Regions from separate parts of the Paenibacillus sp. FSL L8-0436 genome, predicted to be linked through region 3. Evidence: riboswitches for the same ligand, from Rfam matches in the RefSeq annotation. Region 3 holds a riboswitch; each other region holds the start of a gene.
What was found. A riboswitch is a leader RNA that binds a small molecule or an ion and turns the genes downstream of it on or off. The one in region 3 is predicted to bind cyclic di-AMP.

Region 1 (7,765 bases), 3.4 Mb from region 3:
CTGACGAGATTCATCATCAGGAGCACCAGGATTTGTTGAAGCTGCAAAATAGAAGCAGTCATGCCTTGCTCAATGTGATTAGTGATATTCTGGATATTTCCCGCTTGGAGGCTGACGGCCTGCAGCTGCATAAGGAGCCTTTTCAGCTGTCAGTGCTGCTTAGGGAATGTATGAATCTGTACGAGGTCGTATGTAAAGAGAAAGCATTAAATCTCACACTCCAGGTTGCACAGGCCATCCCTGACCATTTAGTTGGAGACAGCGCTCGAATTCGGCAAATTCTTGTGAACTTGATTGGAAATTCCGTTAAATTCACCCATACAGGTGAGATTAACGTAGTAGTGGAACTGTGCCGTACGGAGGGAAACTCAGAACAATTGCAGTTTAGGGTGAAAGATACAGGCATCGGCATTTCACCCGACAAGCTTCCGCTGCTGTTTCAGCCCTTCTCCCAGGCGGATGCCTCTCACAGCCGGAAATACCCTGGAACGGGGCTTGGGCTAGCTATCTGCAAGAAGCTGATTGATTTGATGAACGGTACGATATGGGTCGATTCCCCGCAGGATGGAAAGACGGAATTCATCTTTAGAATCCCCCTGCATCCGATGGACCTGGCTAAGGAACAGCTTTTCAGCAAGGAAGGAGAGACCCCGAACAGTAAGTTGAAAACAAAGGCGGTGTGAGCTGAAGTTTGTTATGGAAGTTTGCCAAAGAGAGAACTTTAATTATATAATTTTAAATTATATGACTTTCATTACCCGGGTCCTGAGTGGACGGAAAGGAACTCTCTTTGAGCAAAAACAAACGAAACAGTGCCGCGGCTCCCCAACAGGGCAAGCAGGAGAAGCGCAGGGCAGAACAGGAAAAGCAGAAGCAAAAAACGAGAATTCTGATCTTCAGCACAGTAGCAGCCGTTATCATTATCTTTGTCGCTCTTATCATGCTGATTCCAAAAGGGAACTCTGACTTTAATTACAGCGAGATGCATAGACTTGGAAAAGAGGATGCTCCAGTCAAAATTGTCGAATTCGGGGATTATAAATGTCCGGCGTGTTCAGATTTTACCGGTACCATCAAACCTCAGCTTGTTGAAAAATACGTAACTCCGGGCAAAGCAGCCTTTTACTTCGTAAATATGGCCTTTATTGGACCGGATTCCGAAACAGCTTCATTAGCAGCTTTGTCTGTCTATCATCAGAACAGTGAAGCTTTCTGGACCTATTATGACGCAATCTATGCTAATCAGGGCGAGGAGAGCGAAGAGTGGGCGACCGCTGATTACCTGGTAAGCCTGGCGCAGAAAGAGAACCTGCCGATAGATTTTGACCTCCTGCGTAAAGACATTGAGGAACGCACCTATGAAAGTGAACTGCAGAGAGATATGAAGCTGGCCGAAGACAGCAAAGTGACCTCTACTCCTACTGTATTTGTTAATGGAGTCAAGGTAGACAAGGCCTTTGATATCAAAGCCATCGACTCGCAGGTGCAAATCGCCCTTGATTCGGCGGATGCCAAATGATGAAATTCTCTACCTTCTGCAGACGCCACTGCCTGTATCTGGCCTGGTTTGTTTCTGTAATTGCTGTAGCAGGAAGCTTGTATCTTAGTGAAGTGCTGCATTATGAACCCTGCAGGCTATGCTGGTTCCAGCGTATCTTTATGTATCCTCAGCTGATTCTGCTCGGAATTGCCACGTACCGGGGAGATAAACGCATCATTCCTTATGTGCTGCCTTTATGTCTGATAGGCGGGAGCATCTCCCTGTACCATTACGCGGAGCAGAAAATCCCTGCACTCAGTAAAATCTTGCCATGCACAATTGGTGTACCCTGCAATGAGGATTATTTGAACTTTTTAGGGTTCATTACGGTACCTCTGCTTGCGTTGATTGCTTTTGCTCTAATCGCAATTTTGCTCTGGACCGGGCGCCAAGAAGAGCCAGCAGAATAAGAAAAGGCTTTGCAGAATTTAGAGCATAAATATTTCCTTAATTTCTGTCACAATTAACATCCAAAACACTCAAAAATCACGGAACGCTGGGATAATGAAAGAGAATGAAAGATCCACTTATCCCCGATCTTGGATTTGAGCTTTTTGGATGTTTTTTCATTCTTTTTTCATTTTTTTCACCGCTTTACTGAAAAGCTATTGTAGACTATTATTAGTCCTTGTGAGAAGTTGAATATGCGCTGAATTTTCCGCAAGGAAAAACGGGGGAACCAAACTTGGCGGCAACGTCAATGGGGTGAATCGGAGGCAGGTCAGTATGACCGGAACCGTAGGGCTACCACAGCCCGAATCCGCCAGCTAACCTCGTAAGCAAGGGTGGGATAATGAGCATGCGTAAGCATGCGGATCATTTCCGTATGCTTATTTTTGTGCCTGCATTTATGAAACCTGCCAATGAAAACGGCGCGCGGTATTACCGTTTCAACTCAACAAAGAGAGGAACTGTTACTACAATGGTAAGCAAGGTAAAACGACTATTGATCGGGCGTCCGATGAAGTCGAACGAACTCGATCATGAAAAGTTATCCAAGGTGAAAGCACTGGCTGTTCTGTCTTCCGATGCACTCTCGTCTGTGGCCTACGGAACGGAGCAAATTCTGATTGTACTGGTGGCCGCGGGCTTCACCGCCATCTGGTATTCATTGCCGATTGCATTAGCCGTATTGGGCCTGCTGGCCATCCTTATTTTTTCCTATCGCCAGACCATCTTTGCCTATCCGCAAGGCGGCGGAGCGTATATCGTGGCAAAAAGCAATCTGGGCGTTCCTACCGGCCTCTTGGCTGGCGGCTCTTTATTGGTAGATTACATTCTTACGGTTGCAGTTAGTGCTTCGGCGGGAACGGATGCGATCACATCGGCCTTTCCGAGTCTTCATAATCATACTGTGCTTATTGCAGTCTCCGTCATTCTGATCTTGACGATTATTAATCTCCGCGGGGTGACGGAGTCCGCTTCATTTATTGCCATCCCGGTGTATCTGTTCGTGGTCTCTATCTTTGTACTCATCATTGCCGGGGTGTACAAATATATTACAGGCGGCGCTCATGCCGAAATCCCGGAGATCGGTTCCGCCGTTTCCAACGTCAGCCTGTTCCTATTGCTCAAAGCCTTCAGTTCCGGTTGTTCGGCACTCACCGGGGTAGAAGCGGTGTCGAATGCCATTCCGAATTTTAAAGCTCCAGCGGAAAAAAACGCCGCCAAAACCTTGATGCTGATGGGAGGCATCCTCGGATTGATGTTCACCGGCATTACACTGCTGGCGTACTGGTATGGGATTACTCCTAATGAGAAATCCACCGTCGTGTCGCAAATTGCCGAATCTACGTTTGGCCGGGGCGGTTTGTACTTTTTCATCCAAGGGATAACGGCCGTCATCTTGTTCCTGGCGGCGAATACAGCTTACTCGGCGTTTCCGCTGCTTGCGTTCATGTTCGCCAAAGATAAATATTTGCCTCATGCCTTCATGGTCCGGGGAGACCGTCTTGGCTTCTCTAATGGTATTATCTTTCTCGGAGTATTGTCGGCTGTGCTTGTAGCTGCTTTCCACGGAAATACAGAAGGGCTGATTCCGCTGTATGCAGTCGGAGTATTTATCCCTTTTACGCTGTCGCAGCTTGGCATGATGGTGCACTGGTTCAAAACGAAGCCGAAAGGCTGGCAGAATAAATTTGTAGTCAATACAATTGGTATGCTGACTACCCTGACGATTACGCTTATCTTTATCATCACCAAGTTTTCCAGCGTCTGGATGGCCTTCATCTTCCTGCCGGTTGTCATGTTCGTATTCCACCGCATTCACCGTCATTATATGAATATAGCTGATCAGCTTCGCATTTGTCCTGCCACGGATAAACCGCTGATTAAAGGAAGTACCGTTGTTGTTCCGGTTGCGGGTGTTACACGCGCTGTGCTGCATTCGATCAGTTACGCGAAGTCGTTAACAGATAATGTGGTGGCAGTCTACGTTGGTTTTGATGAAGAGGAGATTCACAAGATGGAGCAAAAATGGGAGGAATGGAACCCGGGTGTACGCCTGATCGTGCTTCGTTCCCGTTACCGCAGCATTCTCCGCCCACTGGTGAAATTTATCGATACCGTAGAGTGGAAGACCGCTACTACAGACCATATTACCGTATTGATTCCACAGTTCATTACCAAACATTGGTGGCAGGCGATCCTGCATAATCAGACCAGCCTGTTCATTCGCTCTTATCTAATGAATCAAAAAGATATAGTTGTAGCAACAGTGCCCTATCATTTGCACAAATAGGCAGATAAATATGGTTAGCAGAGGTTGTTTCCGTAGCTTGCGGAGGCAACCTTTTTTTATAGAACGAATAATTTTGTTGACAGGGATAATGAGAATCAATATCATTTAAAAAGTAAGGCGAAGGCCTCGGACACCTTTGACCATTAATGCATGTAAATACAGGAGGGGTTTTTAATGTTTTCGAACAATAAGAGATCAGGCAGCATGAAGCTGGCATTGATCGGATGTATGGCTATGACTTTGTTCTTGTCCGCTTGCGGCAATAGCAATAATGAGAATGCTGCAAATTCTGGAACGGAAGCTACCGCTGCACCTACGGCTACTGCTGAAGCAACGGCAGCGCCAACGAAAACAACTGCACCGGCTACAGAGAAAACGGTGACAGACGCCATGGGACATGAAGTCACGGTACCGGCTAATCCGCAGCGCGTACTTGCTTCTTATATGGAAGACTACCTGGTAACACTGGGCGTTACCCCGGTAGCGCAGTGGTCCGTGACAAACGGAACCCAGGAATATCTGATTGCTGATCTTAAAGATGTGCCAACCATCAGCTATGATCTTCCGCTGGAGGCTGTGACCAGCTTTGCACCGGATTTCCACATTGTGCAGTCTGAGTCCAGTGTGCAGAACGGTCTGTATGACCAGTTGAACAAAATCGCACCTACTTATGTCCTTGGTGACAAGATTAGCAAAGACTGGCGCAAATCGCTGCTCAAAATCGGTGAGCTCCTGAACAAGAGCGCTGAAGCTGAACAAGCCATTGCGGATTACGATCAAAAAGCAGCAGATGCAAAAGCCAAAATCAGCAGCTCCATTGGTGATGATTCGGTCGCCATTCTGTGGCTGGTGTCGAAGAACTTCTTTATAGTAGATGAAACACGCAGCAGTGGTGCCGTAGTGTACGGGGATCTGGGTTTGAAGCAACCTAACCTGGTTACTGAAATTCCTGCGGCATCCAGAGCGACCTGGAATCCGATCACGCTGGAGAAATTGGCTGAACTGACCGCAGATCATATCTTCCTGGTGAACAGTGACAAGACCGAAGCCTCTGACATTCTTAACGGAGCAATCTGGAAGGGTATCCCTGCGGTTAAGGCTGGAAATGTTCATGAACTTAGCGAGGCAAGCAGCTGGCTGTACAGCGGAGCCATTGCCAATTCCAAAACCATTGATGATGTCTTGAGTTTTCTCGTGAAATAATCAGCCTTAACTGTGTGTAGAGAGAACTCTTCAACGGTGGAGGGATGTGCAGGTTCTTGTATCTTGAGATACAATGACCTGCACCTTTTTTTAGGACATTAACTTAATCGTTCACAGTGAAAGTGCGAGCTGTGAAAGCTTGTACATAATTCAGATATTTGCGATAATGAGAATGATAGTTGTTCTCATTAGAGCATTGAACTCATCCTATTAAGGGGAAGACTTATGGTGTCATCCACACGTTCTATAACTAACAGTACAAATCCGTCAGGAGATCAACCGCTGAAGACAAGGCCGGTTGCTGCGGTAGTTATTTTGATTTTCGGCCTTGCCGCTGTCGTCTTTGGTCTGGCACTTTCCGTTTCGGTGGGTTCCGCGGATATTAGACTGGTGACGGTATGGGAGGCAGTCTTCCGGTTTAATCCGGATCTGCAGCAGCATCAGATTATTCGGGAACTGCGGATTCCCCGTGCTTTGGCGGGAGCGCTGGTTGGTGCTTGTTTCGCCGTCGCAGGAGCAATCATGCAGGGCATGACCCGCAATCCGCTGGCAGATTCCGGCTTGCTGGGTCTGAATGCCGGTGCCGGCGCAGGATTGGCGTTAGCTTTTGCTTTTGCGCCATCTGCTTCTTTTCTCTACATTATGCTGTACTGCTTCATCGGCGCAGCAGCGGCAGCCATTCTTGTGTTCGGGATTGGCTCGCTCTCCCATAGCGGCTTAACCCCGCTGCGTCTGACCCTTGCTGGCGCCGCTGTAAGTGCTATGCTGCTGGCGGTAAGCCAGGGAATCGCGATTCTGTTTCATCTGTCCCAGGATATTGCCTTCTGGATGGCAGGCGGGATCGGCGGGACGAATTGGACACAGCTTCGTATTTTGTTTCCCTGGATTGCGGCAGCTCTGATAGGATCTCTGCTGATCTCCCGATCCATTACACTCCTTAGTCTCGGACGCGATGTAGCGGCGGGACTTGGACAGCGGACCAGGCTAGTGCAAACAGCCGGGATTATTATTGTAGTGATTCTCGCCGGCTCCGCGGTTTCGACGGTTGGACCGATTGCTTTTGTGGGGCTGATTGTCCCCCATATTACACGTTATCTGGTTGGCGTCGATTACCGCTGGATTATTCCCTGCTCTGCAGTGCTCGGCAGCTTACTAATTGTATTTGCTGATATTGCGGCCAGAATGATTAACGCGCCTTATGAAACACCGCTAGGCGCTTTAATCGCAGTGATCGGCGTGCCGTTCTTTATTTACTTGGCGAGTAAACGGAAGGGGGAGCTGTCATGAGCAAAGCTCTGCGCTCACCCACCGGGAAACAACGCCGTACCCGGGAAGCAGCCATATTGACTTCACTTGCGGTTCTTATCGTGGTCATCTTTATTGTCAGTATGAACACCGGGTTAATGCGATTATCACCGCTGGATGTCTTACACACAGTCTTTGGAGAGGGAACGCAGCAGCAAAAGCTGATTCTCTTTGATTTCCGGCTGCCGCGCATAGTGATCTCGCTGCTTGTCGGCGCAGGGTTTGCGGTTTCCGGCTGCATTCTGCAAAGCTTGTCGCGCAATGCGCTGGCGGAGCCTTCCACACTGGGAATTAATGCCGGTGCCGGGTTTGCGGTGATTATCTTTATCTCATTTGTTCCGGCAACCTCGGCAGCTCCAATCTTTGTTCTTCCGCTGCTGGCGCTGGCCGGAGCAAGTCTTACGGCTGCACTTATTTATTTCCTGTCTTTCCGGCGTGAGGATGGCCTCTCGCCGACAAGAATGATACTTATTGGGATCGCTGTAGGTGCAGGCATCTATGCTTTCCAATTGATCCTGTCGTTAAGGCTGGATCCGCAGAATTATCAGTTTGTGGCGATCTGGATGGCCGGTAAAATCTGGGGCGGCGACTGGAGATTTGTGCTTGCGCTGACACCTTGGATAGCTATTTTGCTGCCATTTGCGTTCTACAAAGCCCGGGTGCTGAATGTACTTAACCTCGGGGACCAAACCTCGGCGGGGCTGGGCATGCCAGTGGAGAAGGAACGCATTCTGCTGCTGGCCGCCGCAGTCGCGCTGTCCGGCTCCTGTGTCGCCGTAAGCGGCGGCATAGGCTTTGTGGGGCTGATTGCGCCCCATCTCGCCCGCAGGCTCGTTGGACCGAAGCATCAGGTGCTGCTACCTGCCTGTGCCTTAATCGGCGCGCTGCTGCTGCTTACCGCGGATACTATCGGCCGCTGGATTCTGCAGCCGGCTGAAATACCGACAGGTATTGTAGTTGCGCTGATCGGCGCTCCC
Region 2 (7,765 bases), 500 kb from region 3:
TCCTTCATATACTGACCGGCAAATACGGAATATTTGTTCTCTAGAAGCCAGCTTGCCAGAAAAAAACCTAAACCACGGTCAGCACCGGTAACAAAAGCAACCCTTTTCATGATTATGGACACACCCTTTACGATTCTTCAGGATACACGCGGCATCTCTCTCACATTAGCATGGCAGTCACGTTTTTTCAACGTCCTTCATGGGACTGTAATTCCACTGAAAGAGTTGCTCTAACTTCCTTTTTGATTTAATTTTGAACTATGTTACAATCGTAGTTACAAGTACTTATAGGAAGGTGAGATACCGATGTCTATCCAACAACTTCATACTCTGGAAGAACTGCAGCAATATGTTGCGCAACCAGGTAAAAAACTGCTTTTCAAGCATAGCACTACCTGCCCGATCAGCGCCAAGGCCAATGAGGAATTCACAGCCTATGTGCAAGGCTCCGAGACTCCAGCTGCCATTGTGCATGTGATTGAAGACCGTCCGCTGTCCAATCAGATTGCCGAAGATTTCGGGATCAAGCATGAATCTCCGCAGATCTTCCTGCTGGAAGACGGCGAAGTGCGCTGGAACACCTCCCATTGGAAAATCACCCGGGACGCCATCAAGGCAGCTGTAAGCCAATGAGCCAGCCGGTAATTGTCTATTCCACCACAGGATGCAGCGACTGCAATCAAGTGAAACAGTGGCTGACTGAGCAAGACTTTAGCTTCGAGGTGCGTGATGTTATGACAAGTACAGTGTATCAGGAAGAAGTCGAGAAGCTGGGCTTCATGGGTGTGCCTGTTACTGTGTACGAAGGCCGCGCAGTCAAAGGCTTCAACGTTTCCGAACTTAAGCAGCTTATTGGAGCAACCGCTGAATAATTCATAGCGTGAGGCATATAAATATTTGTATTTTGAAAAAGGCATCTCCTTGGACCTCTGTCCAGGGGATGCCTTTTATTTGCCCTTTTATTTGGCCTTATCCCGGATTCGTTGAGACATCCGCCAGAAAAGAGACATTTCCGCTGTGGGAATAGATGACGGAATCCGCTCCAAGTCCTTTATAGACCAGTCTGGGATTCATCGAAGTCGTAATTACGTATATTGGTTTTGTCGTCCAGGTCCGGCACATCTGGATATACCGGCAGCATAAGGTCACACTGCTCTCGAACAGAAATACTCTTCCTACCGGAAAAGAGGGGCGGAACCATGTATTCTGATGATGTGTGTCCACCACAAGATTGACCTCGATTCCCAGCTCCTCCAGACGCCGCTTCTCCGCCGCATTGTTGGCGATTCCTGCGATCTTGTAGCCTCTGAACTTTAAGATTTTGATAAAATGCTCCCCCGCTTTAGTCGGAGCGTTAATGAGTACATATTCTTCCGAATTCGCCATATCTTCCTCTCCTCCGGCCTAGGACTTCCATTCATTTGCCCGTACGAACACAGCAAAAAACCACAAAGGAATTCCCTCTGTGGTCCAATTAACGGTCACATTGTGCTCATCCTCTCTAATACGCTTACGAGGTTAGCTGTCGGATTCGGGCAGTGAGAGTCGCCCTACCTGTATCCATGCGAGCATTCTCTCGCACTTTCACAGGATTCACCCCATAACCGGCTCCGACTCTCACATCGGCTGCCGATTGTTGGTTCCCCCGCTTTCCATAACGGAAATTAAGCGGACTGCGTATTCGATTGTGTAGTAAACAGAAGTAATCATACTCTGGCGGTCACGGCCTTGTAAACCGCCAAACCTGCCAAAATAATGCATTTAGTAAACCCATTCCAGATCAGGTAGCGCTTACTTAAGCCTCAATCTCATCATTACTCTTATTTACTCGGCTTATCAACGATTTGCGAAAAAGCATACAGCGTTGTGATTTTATTCACCCGATGTTGAGCAAATTGCCTTTTGTGCTCTGATCACCCTAAATCAAAAGCAGTCGTATACACGAGATAAAAAGCTGAAAATCGTTGATAAATACCCTTTTAGCACTTCTTATCGTGTCTTTTGCCATAATCCCCTGAAAATCGGCTCAGAAGAATGTTTTTTCCTTTTTACAAAGCTCATGCGAAAAGAGTATGATTCGGTTTGAATCCAATACATGAAATGCGATATGAACGCTGAATTCCCGCAATGCGGGAAACGGGGGAACCATCAGGCCCGCAGGGCCTTACCTGGAAGATAAGAAGGGATAAGCTTCATATTATCCATTACCTTATCTTTCTTGGGGTGAATCCGAAGGAGACTGTGGTCTCATTAGGTAGGGCGACTCTCACCGTCCGAATCCGACAGCTAACCCCGTAAGCGACTAGAGAGAACCTTGATCCGCCACGTTTTTGCGCCAGGTGTATTTAAGCCTGTACCAAAACCGCAGCAGAGGTCCTCCTCTGCTGCGGTTTTTTGTGCTGAGGCTGCAGCTTATAAATGGGTAGGAGGGAAAACGAAATGAACCAGCGCAGGCTGTTACGTATAGAAGTGTTTGTATTCGATGCCCCCTGGCCATTCCATCATGCCACGGAGTCATCCGGCAAATGCCGGTATGGTGTGCTGAAGCTTACGTGCAAGGCTGGGTGCAGCTGGGGAGCGGGGATACTGTCTGCGGAAGGCGATCATTTTGACGTCATTAAATGGAGCAGCTTTCTGAGAAGTATACGCAATCACAGGCTGGAAGAAGCCATAGAAATTGTACAGCAGCTAGGTGCGCAGTGGGAGCCGGGTCAGCAAGAAATCGTGCAAACGGCCCTGCTGGATTTAAAAGCCAAGCTGCAAGGCAAGGTCGTCACGTCACATCTGCAAATGGTCCCCTATTCCCGTACAGCTGGGGCCGGCGGTACGCCCCCCTTCAGACGGATGTACTATAAACCTTCAAGTTCCCTGCTGCATAAAGGCAGCTGGCAGGAACCGGACATAGCCGAGCTAATGGACAGATCCATCGCTTATTTCTCCATCTTATAATTTCTTATTCAGGAAGGAACGTGAAGACATGCCAGACCCATTATCCCCGGAATGGACAGCTGCCAGCGGGTTTGCGGAATATGTCCAAAAGAACACCGGAAATATTTATGCACTCACCAGTCTGCTGCTGGGAGAGGGTGCCGTTGCTGAAAAGACTGCGATGAAGACCTTCACTGAGCTTTATACCCGGTACCTTCATGATGATTTCATCCCGCAGCCTTTCTCTCTGGATGCGTACCGGGAGTGCATTCAGCAATGCTCCCGGGCTGCAGAGGAGTGCAGCCTCTTTGTTTCCAATGGATTAGCCTGGGAGGATCAGATTGTGCAGGTGTTATGGTACGGCATGCTGCTGCCCCTGCCGGCAATCAGCACCATTCTTGAGCAAAGCGTGCCAGTGCTGAAAACCCGGCTGAGACATGTGCGCGAGCAAATGTGCCGGTTGGAAACGTTGCGGCCTGAAGCAAACTTGTTTGTTGTATAGCTGCGTATGGAATATAGCAACTTGTCAAAGCGCATGAAAAAGCCGCAGCATAGTGCTGCGGCCTTTTCTATTTATACTCAGCTCTTGCCCTTGCCGCCTTTGGCGAATCTCCAGGCCGCTGTACAGCAGCCCAGCAAGCCCACTCCGAGCATTAACGTCTGCAGCACACCCAGCAGGGTAGAGCCCTCCGGCTTAAGCATGCTGCTGAGCAGAATCAGCAGAATTGAAGCTGCGAGGATCGCGGGGATTTGATTGTTTTTTTTCAAGATTACCACTCCTTATCTTATTAAATAAGGTACACTATAACCCTTCATTTAACCAGCAGGATCCTGAACTCTCCATTCTCTATATGTAGAGACGTATAGAAACAAGCCTTAGAACGCAAACAGAGGCATCATAGTCAACAGCTTTGATTCGTGGGTTCTTCCAGTGCTTCCAAAGGCACATTTGCAGCTTCCTTCGAAACCATCTATCTATCGTTTGAAAGACTGGTGTATCCGCCAGCGAGAAGTATCCGCACCAGCTTAAAGGTACTGACTCAGTTCACGGTGGAAACCCTTGTCTAAGCTAATGGCTAATATTGCCTTCACCATTCTGGACATGAACTCTAAAGATAGCACCCATGCTGGGCGAACTAAAGGAAGCCGCAGTTTCCGAACCACGGCTTCCTTAGTTAAAACCTATGATCACTTTTCAATGCGCGCATAATGCAGCTCATTATTATTTGGTATCATAAATAAATCATTATTCTTTTATTTTATATTTCGAAAAAACCTCCTTCTTAATTTTTTCATGTTTTACATTCTCTGAATCCGAAGCAAAAGAAACTTCTGTCTCATTAAGGTTGAATTTACCGTTGTTCACGTTAATTACAACGTACTGACCTTGGTCATTTTGCATCAAAAATATAATATATTTCTCCCCTTTTTCTAGTTCAGAATATTCTTCACGAGTAATCTTATTTTCTTTTTTTTCAGGTTTTGCATATCCTATTGGTTCAATAATCTTAAGCGATTGCGATGTTGCAAGATTAAAATCTTGAGGACCTTTTAAAATTTTATCGATTTTCAAATCAGTTAGTGTATAGAAGTCCTGAATTGCTCCATCTCCAAAATACGTTGTAATATGTTCTCTTTCAGGAAAATCCATTGTAGGACTACCAACGAGAATTAAGTCTGCAGCTTGGTCTAATTGATTTACATCATTAAATAGAATATAATTTGCATCCATATTTATTGTCTCTGCTTTTTCAATGGGCGTACTTTCAGCTTTATTGTTTGCTGCCAATCCTGAAGTATTGATAATGGCAATAGTTAATGCTATCAAAGCAAGGATAATTATCTGCTTGCTGTTAAATTTAATTTTTTTCTTCAACACAATGTATCACCCCTAATTTTAATTTCCCCATTTTGCTTTAAGTTGGTTCTTGTCATACTGTTGAGGGCCAATTGTTTGAACACCTTGAAACATTACAGAATCGGTTATACCTGATTGTGTCGTATGAGCCAAAGATAAGGTATGACCAAGTTCATGAATTGCATTTGAAATTCTTACTGCTGATGAACCAGGAGATTCATATACAATTAAATTATTATTATAGCTTGCGAAGGTCGTAAATGCTCTTGGTACATTATTATTTACGGGATTTCCATTTGCATCGTAATAAGAAGATAATCCAAGAAAAGTAGGATCAGCTGAAAAGCCAACATAATATTTGTCTGGCAAGCCACTCGATGAGGTGGTTTTCCCAATGGCAACATTAGAAGAAATCCCCCCCCAACTTGCTCTTGCCGTATCATATATTCCTTCATATCCATATGTTACTACGGAAGAATCGTAATAGGCATTAAACTTTGCAGAAGAACGTCCGCCTGCAAAAAAATCAGCAAATGCACTAGTTGGAATGCTTATAGCCAAAATAAAAACGGATAGTAAAGCGCCTACTAATCTTGTTTTCTTCATTTAAAAAACACCACCTGTATAATTTTTTAAAGGAATTTATTTCTATTAATTAACTAACACTTCTTATTCGAGCATTTTGCATTAATCTAAACCCTTGTTACACAAAGCAATTTCAAGCATAAAAAAGGACTTCACCCCAACTTGGAGAAGTTTTCAAGTGACCAAACGAGAAAACCCAAGGGAGTGAAGTCACTATGTATATTCTCCAAGAAAGTCTATTTTCCTTTGAGGAGCTTCAAAAAATTGATTCCAAAGAACGTCTGCCCATCTTTTTCAGCGCACTTGACCTGCGTCCTTATGCGAGAGAATTGAGGAATCCTTCACCCCGAGGAGCGGATGGACACTGTCGGCAAGGCATTCTTCGCGCGTTACTCGCGGCTCCCTTAGAGAACATCGATACGTTCACCGGCCTAGCGCGCAGACTGGAGTTTGACCTTCGTTTCCGTTACCAATGTGGACTTCGGCTGGATCTCCCCGCCCCTTCGATTTCCACGTTAAGCCGAGTCTTTGCCGAGTTGACTCGCAAAAGCCTTGCAAAGCAGTTGTTTGAGGATCTTGTGGCTCAGTGCCAAGAGGCTGGAATCATCGCCGGCACTCATGTCGCGATCGACAGTGCAGCCATTCACGCCTACGAAAAAAAAGAACCCAAACGAAAAAGTGAACTTACCGGCAATGCCAACTGGGGTGCGAAATTTGATAGCTTTGGCAACAAAGTCAAGTGGTTTGGCTATAAGCTGCATCTGGCCGTCGATGCAAAGAGCGAACTTCCCATGGCACTCCAGGTGACCCCTGCCCATGTGAACGACGGAGACGAAGGGCCTGTGCTCATAGCGCTTGCCGCTGCGAAATCCAAGGCGAAATTCTTCATGCTGGATGCGGGCTACGACCAAATGAAAAACTACGAGGCGGCCCGGAACGTCAAGGCCCAAGCCGTTATCCCTCTCAATCCACGGAATGAAAAGGAACCGCCCGCTGGGATCACCCGCAAAGGCACCCCCTGTTGTTCGATGGGTTTTCCCATGACGTATTGGGGTCAAGAGAAAACACATTTGAAATTCCGTTGTCCGCATGCGACAGGTCAAGTAGATTGTCCTTTGGGCATGGCCGCTTGTTCGTCTTCCAATTATGGAATGGTCGTTAAAATCAATAGTCAAATGGATCTCCGGCGCTATGCGCTGCCGCACCGGGAAAGCCGAGGCTGGAAAGAACTTTACAATAAACGAACCAGTGTGGAGCGCTGCAATTCTCGAATGAAGACCTATTTAACCGCTGACCAGCTCCATGTTTGGGGTATTCAAAAAGTGACAACTTACCAATATTTAAATGCAATTGTGTTACTTGCCTCTGCGCTTGCCATCGCGAAGCAACGAGTACAAAACGCCGCTTAAAAATTTCAGCTTCACCGAAATTCTGTCCGTCTGCCTACTTATAACCCAAATATCAAAAACGGAGCTTTGGAAGTGGCCCGACTTTGACTTTGAATTGAAAATTGAATTATGCAAAATGCTCAAATAAATAAAAGGAGTCTACTATGTCGCGTTCAAAGAAAACTCTCATTGTAGGTGGAATCTTACTTTTGTTTGAAATCCTATTGCTTTTAAACTTAACTTTTCGTGAGGCCATTGCTATTAATTTTCTTTTTATTGCCCTCGCCGCAATCCCAATTTGGCTAATTGGAATGATTCTTCCTCAGAAAGTTATCTGGTGGGGGGATCCCAATAAACGAAACCGAAAGAGTGTTTCAAAGTACACTGGGATTCAGCTATTGATTTGTTTTATTCTAGCCCTGATTATTATACCTAAATCGCAAGATCCTGTTTTAAGTTCAGCAATACCATCACCTTCTCCGACTGGTAATAATGTTAGTACCATTGTTGAGGCATCAGACCAACCTAAAGTAGAAATTGCTTCAGGTACCGCTAATAAAGAGGTAACGCCTTCTAGTAAATTAATTGAAGCTAAAGTGGTAGAAGTAACAGATGGGGATACTTTTACAGTAAACATACTAGATGGATCTGAGGAAAAGGTACGACTCCTTTTGGTCGATGCGCCTGAAACCAAACTTTCCAATAAAGCAGCCCAACCTTTCGGACAAGAAGCAAATGACTTCACTAAAAAAACTCTAAGCGGAAAAACAATCGAGCTTGAAGTAGACGAATCTGAAAGGGATCAATACGGACGACTACTTGCATACGCTTATTTAGATGGTAACATGATAAATGAGATGCTCCTCAAGGAAGGATTAGCGCGAGTAGTTGTCTATCAACCTAATGTTAAATATGAGGAGAAGTTCCGTGCTATTCAAAAAAACGCACAGAATGAAAAGCGTGGAATATGGAGTATCGAAGGCTATGTAACCAATTCTGGTTATGA
Region 3 (7,765 bases):
AGTCTGGGTGGGCTATGATAAAGGACGTGAAATCGCCACGTCTGACGGAAGGCGGGCTGCGCCAATTTTTGCGGAGTTCACGGAAAAAGCGCTGGCAAACGTCCCGCCAAAAACTTTTCCGATTCCCGACGGCGTAGTCAGCGTGTACATTAACCCGCAATCCGGCAAGCTGGCCACAGCCGCCTGCCCCGAGAAGGAGCTGGAAACCTTCATCAGCGGTACAGAACCTACAGAATATTGTGACCAGCATGGTGCAGGCGAAGACACCGCTCCATCCGGCGGATCAAAGGACAACGCAGTGCCTGCCAAGGATGAACATTCCTTGTGGAGCGACATTAAACGCTGGTGGATGAACTGATCCTTGTTGCAGCCATTGCCCCGTCTGCGCTACGATGGGACCAATGAACGGCAGAAGCACAGGCTTTAAGCCCTGCTTCGCCAGGGAGAGGTGCCAACAATCTATGAATGCGAATAACGCTGCCAGCGGCAGGGAAGCGTTCCCTTCTTCTCCACTTCTGTCCCCGGAGATCTATGCGCATACAGCGCTTAGGGCCGCGCCGCTTCTTCTTGGCCAGCATCTGGTGCGGCGCACGGAAGACGGGGACATACGCTGCCGCATCGTGGAAACGGAAAGCTACGGAGGCGCCGAAGACAAAGGCAGCCATGCTTATGGCGGGCGCCGCACCGCCAGAACCGAAGTGATGTTCAGCTCCGGAGGCACCGCCTATGTATATCTCATATATGGTATGTACCACTGCCTCAATGTGGTTACCGCCGCGCAAGATGATCCGCATGCGGTATTGATCCGCGCGGTGGAGCCGCTCACTCCCGCCGATGCGGAGCGGATGGTATCTTACCGGGGCATAACCGTCAAGAAGCCAGCCGACCTGTCGGGCGGGCCAGGCAAGCTCTGCCGGGCGCTGCGGATCGACAAAAGCCTGAATGAAATCCGCCTGGACGTACCGGGCGGGCCGCTCTGGCTGGAGCAGGGCGCAAGCCCCGAAACTCTTGATATTGTACAGGCTCCCCGCATCAATATTCCCTATGCTGAAGAATATGCGGAGCTGCCCTGGCGTTTCTATCTCAGGAACAATCCTTACGTTTCGGTAAATGATAAGCAGGCCAGCTCTTTCAGAGTTTAAAGATCTCCCTGCCTGTTTCGGTAACCCGGAATTGGGTAAAAAATAATGAACCCTAATCAGCCTCTGCTAGCGGACCTCCGCAGGCAGAGGCTTTTCATCTCTTTATTCGCCAAATTCCTATAAATGTATGCGCTTCCCCCGTTCTCTTAACTTACAATTACTGTTATAATCATAGATATCCACACAAAAATATAAAGATGCAAATGAGGGACATGAGATGAAAGATACAGGCATGATCCGGAGTTTAGACAGTCTTGGTAGAATTGTGGTTCCCGTAGAAATCCGCATGACACGTAATATTGACATTGGAGATCCTATCGAGTTTTTCATTCTGAATGAAGAGATTATTGTGCTCAGAAAGTACACCTCTACAGAATGCACTTTTTGCAGAAGTCTTGATCATGTAACTTACTTTAAAGATCAGTTTATTTGCAACAGCTGCCTCAAAGAGCTGGGGGATCCCGGGCTTGTTTCCGATGCGGCAGAGCAACCGGTAAGTCCTGTTGAAGACAACACTGCATTACTGCGTGGCGGCCGGAGAACAAAGACAGAGGAAATGAGCCAGCGTCTCGAGAAGGCCATCGCGGACCATCCGTATGCCAACCAGAAGGAGCTTGCCGAGGTTCTTGGCATCAGCCAGGCCAGAGTCAGCCAGCTAAAGCGCAAGATCAATGCAGCAGGCAGATAAATGAACACAAACATCTTGATTCATCCCTCATGAGCATTCAAAAGGCTTGGCCTTTCCCGTTTCGGGAGGGCCAAGCCTTTTAGCTTGAAACAAAGTATGTTGCGGGGGACATCTCCTATTCCGACAGTGGCGCTTTCAGCTCTTCCGGAGAGGCATTCCACCAAGCTTCATTATGAGAAATCAGCAGTGATTTAAGCGCCGCTCTCTCCACTGTACCGAGCCCCTCCAGAATGATCTTCCGCTTCAGAGCAGCATCCAGCTTGTTCACATGATCGGCAAGAATTTTCCAGCCGCGCCGTGCTTCTGTATCAATCCACATCTCGCAAGCGGTAATTCCCCCGTAGAACTGGCCCTCCGCCGTACGGTCTACAGCTACCCAGACAACCCAGACCTGTCTGCCCGCCGGCACATCCTCGCGGTTCATGGAGAACTTAATCCCCTTCTCTACCTTACTCTTGGCATGCATGGCACCGATATCGATAACTGCTTCACCGCCGTCAATAATAACGGGCGATACATTGTTCAAATCAATGGAGCCTGCGCCGAAGCCTTTATGTTTGCTCTTGGCATTCACAATATTTAAGGCAATCTGTTTCTTGCCCTCCGGTTGTATGTTATCCACAAGTGCACATCCTTTCCTTTCACTAATAATTTAATTTTAGCTAATAATGCGGCGAATGCAAACATATACATCCCGTAGATGCTTGTCACGGGAGGAATCACAGTATGAAGCCACTGTCATTAAGGTACATTATCGTCTCTGCGGCCCTGTCCGCCCTCACTCTGCTGGGAGGGGGAATAGGGGTCCTTTCAGGGTATGGTGCAGAGCACAGCTCTGCCGTTCTAACTGCTGCTGTTCAAAAAGAGGCCAAGTCCCCCGCTGCCCTGCCTAAGCCCAAAGCTGTGCAGCCCGTTCTTCCCGAGAGCACTCCCCTTCCGGTCTCGAAAGCGTTAAGCCAGCGGGTAGTAGAGTATCATATCGACGTGCAGCTGCTGCCGGACACCACCTCTCTAAGAGCCTCAGAGACGGTGACCTGGACTCACCCGGGCCTAAAACCGGTACAAGAACTCTACTTTCATCTTTATCCAAACGCATTTGCTTCTGAAGATACTACGTTTATGAAAGAATCTGGAGGCGAACTCCGGGGTGATGCCATGCCAGCGAACGGATTTGGCAGCATGACCCTGACCGATCTCCGGACTACGGAGGGAGTATCGCTTATGCAGCGGCTGCAATACGTGCAGCCTGATGATGGCAATGTCAATGACAAGACACTCGTAAAGGTGCATCTCCCGCAGCCGGTTAACGGAGGGGAAAGCGTAACGCTTAAGGTCCAGTTTGAAGTTAAGCTGCCCAAAATATTCGCCCGCATGGGTTCCGCCGGCAATTTCGTGATGGCCGGGCAATGGTTTCCCAAACTGAGCGTCTATGAACCTGCCGGTACCCGGGGTGTACAAGAGGAAGGCTGGAATCTGCACCAATATCACGGAACATCCGAATTTTACAGCGATTTCGGTATCTACAATGTAACCATCTCCGTCCCCCCTAATTATATCGTTGGCGCAAGCGGGTTCCCGGTCAAGAGCGCCAAGCTGAAGCAGGATCAGAAGGTGTACCAATTTTATGCGGATGATGTGCATGACTTCGCCTGGGCCGCTTCCCCGGACTTTGTGGTAGCCGAGGAGGCCTTCTCTACAGACCATGTACCGGGCGTGAGAATCAAGCTTTATCTGGACCCGCTGCATAAACATCTGCAGGAGCGTTATTTCCAGGCAGCGAAGGCCGCCCTGACCAACTTCAGCAAATGGTACGGACCTTATCCTTACTCTACATTATCCATCGTCGTACCTCCCAAAGAGGGCAATGGCGCCGGCGGGATGGAATATCCCACGCTGGTTACTGCTTTTGGCGCAGCCGAGGCTTCTCCGGGGACCTCTCTGGAGCGCACGGTCATTCATGAGATCGGCCATCAATATTTCTACGGGATGTTAGCCAGCAATGAATTCGAGGAGGCCTGGCTGGACGAAAGCTTCACTTCCTACGCCGAAGACAGGCTGATGGAGCAGGAGTATGGGGTATCATCCAATCATGTCCTGCAGGCCAGCCTGGTGACATCCTCCCAGCCGCTTGACCTGGAAACCTGGAAATACACTCCTGCCGATTCCTATGCCCGAAATGTGTACATCCGCGGCAAGCTGGTGCTGAAGGATATCGAACAGCAGGTCGGAACCAAGACGATGGATACCCTAATGGCGGCCTATACCCGTAAGTTCCGCTTCCGGCATCCTTCTACCGCTGACTTCCAGAAAATCGTGGAGAAGGTGACCAAAAAATCCTGGCAAGCCTACTTCGACCAATATGTATACAGCGGCGGTTCTCCGGATTTTTCGATTGATCATATTAAAATCTCTGACCCTAAAAAAGAGGGCGGTGATGACAATGCCCGTTACGAAAGCTCAGTAGCGGTCAGCAATAAAGGAAATCAGTATGGTGACGTCCCCATAAAGTTCACCTTCCTGGATGGCTATACCGTCCAGCAGTTTTGGAATGGGAAAGAGAAGGAAACCACCTTTCAGCTAGCCTACAAAGCGCCTCTTTTGTCCGCAGAGATTGATCCGGAGCACTCCATTCTGCTGGAGAGTAAGCATATCAACAATTTTAGACTGGCGGAGCTGGAGCGAAAGACGCTCTCCCGCTGGACGCTTAGCGCAACGAAGCTGCTTGAAACCCTGCTCGGAACTCTTGTCTGGTGAGGTGAAGGATTGTGAAAAGATCGATAACCCGCGGCTGGTACAGCATGAAAGAGCAATTTTATATTCTGATTCTGCTTTTTATCTATCGGCTGCTTTGGGGCTATTTCCTGTACAGATTCGTCAGGTCAGCCCTCATCCCGTTGCTGCTCCGTTATCCCGATACACACGCCGGCGGCAGCGGAGTAGGCAGATTGCTGTATTACATCGAAGGACAGACTGCACTCGGCACAGACCCCGGGGTGCTGCGCTGGCTCTGGTTGCTGCTGGCCCTCTCAGCGCTACGGCTGCTATGCTCCCCCTTTATCCGTGCAGGGCTGCTGCATGAGCTGCACCAGGAGCGCAAAGGGGAGCGGGGAATGTTCTTTTTTCCCGGAATGAAGCTTTACGGACTCCCCGTACTGCTGTTCAGTCTAGCGGAATGGCTTCTGGCCGCAGCACCGCTGTATTGGCTTCTCCCCAAAATGTACGGGCTTCTCCTCAGCGGTATTCTCGATTATACCCTGCTGCTGAGACTGGTTCCTTATGTTCTGGCCTGGCTCCTGTACTTCTACCTGATCCGCATTCTGCTGCTGTACATGCAGTTTGGCTTCACCGGAGGAACAGGCATGTTCTCTTCCTTGCTGGTTGGCCTGAGGGTAATCCTCCCTTCCACCTGTATATCTGCACTGTTCGGCGCCTGCGGCCTGCTTCTGCTGCTGCTCTCCGGAGTGACCGCACTTTTCTGTCCAGGCCTGCCCGCACTGCTGTTCCGGCAATTTTCACCGCTTCCCTCAACGCTGTTCAAAATGTGGAGCATAGCGGGGCAGTATCACCTTTGGTGCAGCAAAACATTTCCATAATAATTACGCCAGTCCCTTGGCATAATAGAAGAGTCACTGCCCCAGATAAAGGGCGGGACTCTTCTTTTGGTTACAACGTGATTTAGGGTATTTGCAAAACTGTAAATCCTCTGGTACAATGATGCCTGTACCAGTAGTAACAACTTTGTAATCTTTTGAAACTAATTTGAAGTAAATGAATGTGCCTTTAAACATTTAACCTTGTCGATACGTCACTGTTTCGGTGCATAAAACGCCAAATTCCCGGCACCGGGAAGTGGGGGAACCATATTTTGGGTGAATTGATCTCGCTTTAGAGGGGTCATAGGGGAACCTTCTACCGAATCCTTAAGCTAACCTCGCAGGCCTTGGAAGGAGTACATCTTTTGAAAAGTCATAATTTTAAGAAGAAATGCACCGCAGCAGCATTAGGGCTGGTGATGGTGTTCACGCTTGGAGCAGGGAGCGCTTTCGCCGACTCCAGAATGGATACGGTTATTACAAAAACACTCGGAACGTCATATAAAACCGGGGGCATAAGCACTGCCGGCTTTGATTGTTCTGGATTCACCAAATATGTATTTAAGAACGTTGGCCTTACCTTGCCCCGCACTTCCAAAGCACAATTCAGCGTTGGAACCGCCGTATCACGGAGTAACCTCCGTTCAGGCGATCTGGTATTCTTCAATACCCTTGGCAATGGAGTCTCCCATGTCGGCATTTATGTCGGCAACGGAAAATTCGCCCAATCTTCTTCATCCCGTGGTGTAACTATCAGTTCAATGAGTCAATCCTACTGGGCCAACCGCTACGTTGGAGCCAAACGAGTAATGAGCACAACAGCTTACAAAGCTATCGCTTACGATTGACATCCCTCAGGAATTCCATCCTCTAATAAATAATTGTAACTTATAGAAATCCGGAAACTGATTATTGCCGTAATCATTTCCGGGTTTTTCCTTTTTGTCTTCCTTATTCTACCTTTTACACGTATTTGAGGTCTGTGAAACACCTTTTTACTAAAAATCCCAACAAATCTAAGTTAAAGCTTACTCAGCGCGTAAATATAAGACCTTTTTAGCAAAGATAACTCTTAAAAAGCGTAAATATTATGCATTAATATGTTTTAAGTGATTGCCAACTGGCGAAGTCTTTGTTACAATTATCGCAGTGAGTTTTTAGTAACATTTTTGTAATTATTGAATCGGGTTTTACAAAGGTTTTGTCATGTATTGGTTAACAAGCTAATCCTAATCAACAGTCATGCCGAGTTCCCTAACCATTAGGGAAACGGGGGAACCGATTTTGGGTGAATTGACCTCCTATTCACAGAGGGGTCATAGGGGACCTTCAACCGAACCCTTAAGCTAACCTCGTAGGCATTTGGAAGGGGTATTCACTTTTGAAGAAGAAGTTAGCAGCAGCAGTACTAAGCTTTTCCATTATGCTTACCATCGGAGCAGGAAGCGCTTTCGCGGATTCCAAAATGGATAAAGTCATCGACAAGACCATCGGAAGTAAATACGTATCCGGCGGTGTATCGACCAACGGCTTTGATTGCTCCGGATTTACAATGTACGTTTTTGATAAGATCGGTATCAATCTGCCACACCAATCCGGTTCCCAATACCAAATGGGTACTGCCATTTCCCGGGATGATCTGAGAGCGGGAGATCTTGTATTTTATAATACAAGCGGTAAAGGTGTTTCCCACGTCGGCATTTATGTCGGTGAGGGCAAATTCGCACATGCTTCATCCTCCCGTGGTGTAACCATCAGCACGATGAGTGACAGCTACTACGTCAACCGCTATGTTGGCGCCAAACGGATCATGAGTACAGATGCTTACCAATCCGTTACTTCTGATTCCCAAGACAATGATGACGTACAATAAGTTGTCGTAAAACGGGCACTCTTCCATGATTTTTGCCGAAATCTGGAGGGGGGGCCTGTTTTTTTTGTCTATAAAATTACTTACCCCTCCCAATATCCGCAAAACATAAATCTCCCCAAATTTCCTCCATTTTATAAAATATTTTTACCACTTTGTCAAGTTTCCGCCTTTCAGAAAATTTCTGAGTCGAATCAGGCCAGTTATGGATATAATTAGGTATAGCCAGTGCTGTTGCTCCCCATGAAAGGAGGCCGGTGGCCTTATGATTAGCTCCCCCGTTACATTCCATGTAGTCCCCATGGAGATCAGCCATGCCGAAGACATCGCCGCATGGAATTACAAAGCGCCTTATAATATTTACGAATGGATGCCTTGGTCCCAAATGGAGGCGCTTGGCATTGAATTTGGCGATCCAGAGCTACGCAGAGACCAGTATGTTTCCGTGGTCAACGAGCAAGGCATCCTTTGC

Region 1: another riboswitch for cyclic di-AMP. It lies ahead of NSS79_RS18590 (APC family permease); the one in region 3 lies ahead of NSS79_RS00510 (C40 family peptidase).
Region 2: another riboswitch for cyclic di-AMP. It lies ahead of NSS79_RS02865 (hypothetical protein); the one in region 3 lies ahead of NSS79_RS00510 (C40 family peptidase).

What each region holds. Positions count from the first base shown of each region.
Region 1 is NZ_CP151955.1:4,095,838-4,103,602, reverse strand. It holds gene NSS79_RS18605 (ATP-binding protein) at 1-683, shown strand, start outside; gene NSS79_RS18600 (thioredoxin domain-containing protein) at 791-1,519, shown strand; gene NSS79_RS18595 (disulfide oxidoreductase) at 1,519-1,950, shown strand; cyclic di-AMP (ydaO/yuaA leader) riboswitch at 2,178-2,337, shown strand; gene NSS79_RS18590 (APC family permease) at 2,463-4,280, shown strand; gene NSS79_RS18585 (iron-hydroxamate ABC transporter substrate-binding protein) at 4,455-5,483, shown strand; gene NSS79_RS18580 (iron ABC transporter permease) at 5,709-6,770, shown strand; gene NSS79_RS18575 (iron ABC transporter permease) at 6,767-7,765, shown strand, end outside.
Region 2 is NZ_CP151955.1:599,743-607,507, reverse strand. It holds gene NSS79_RS02885 (SDR family NAD(P)-dependent oxidoreductase) at 1-110, opposite strand, end outside; gene ytxJ (bacillithiol system redox-active protein YtxJ) at 307-633, shown strand; gene NSS79_RS02875 (glutaredoxin family protein) at 630-872, shown strand; gene NSS79_RS02870 (hypothetical protein) at 970-1,386, opposite strand; cyclic di-AMP (ydaO/yuaA leader) riboswitch at 1,493-1,681, opposite strand; cyclic di-AMP (ydaO/yuaA leader) riboswitch at 2,103-2,315, shown strand; gene NSS79_RS02865 (hypothetical protein) at 2,440-2,949, shown strand; gene NSS79_RS02860 (hypothetical protein) at 2,978-3,430, shown strand; gene NSS79_RS02855 (hypothetical protein) at 3,508-3,696, opposite strand; gene NSS79_RS02850 (hypothetical protein) at 3,776-3,907, opposite strand; gene NSS79_RS02845 (hypothetical protein) at 4,175-4,807, opposite strand; gene NSS79_RS02840 (hypothetical protein) at 4,826-5,392, opposite strand; gene NSS79_RS02835 (transposase) at 5,587-6,780, shown strand; gene NSS79_RS02830 (thermonuclease family protein) at 6,924-7,765, shown strand, end outside.
Region 3 is NZ_CP151955.1:103,883-111,647, reverse strand. It holds gene NSS79_RS00540 (PBP1A family penicillin-binding protein) at 1-358, shown strand, start outside; gene NSS79_RS00535 (DNA-3-methyladenine glycosylase) at 462-1,142, shown strand; gene NSS79_RS00530 (AbrB/MazE/SpoVT family DNA-binding domain-containing protein) at 1,360-1,830, shown strand; gene NSS79_RS00525 (YwhD family protein) at 1,946-2,452, opposite strand; gene NSS79_RS00520 (M1 family metallopeptidase) at 2,557-4,584, shown strand; gene NSS79_RS00515 (hypothetical protein) at 4,596-5,423, shown strand; cyclic di-AMP (ydaO/yuaA leader) riboswitch at 5,647-5,785, shown strand; gene NSS79_RS00510 (C40 family peptidase) at 5,843-6,271, shown strand; cyclic di-AMP (ydaO/yuaA leader) riboswitch at 6,657-6,799, shown strand; gene NSS79_RS00505 (C40 family peptidase) at 6,847-7,296, shown strand; gene NSS79_RS00500 (GNAT family N-acetyltransferase) at 7,559-7,765, shown strand, end outside.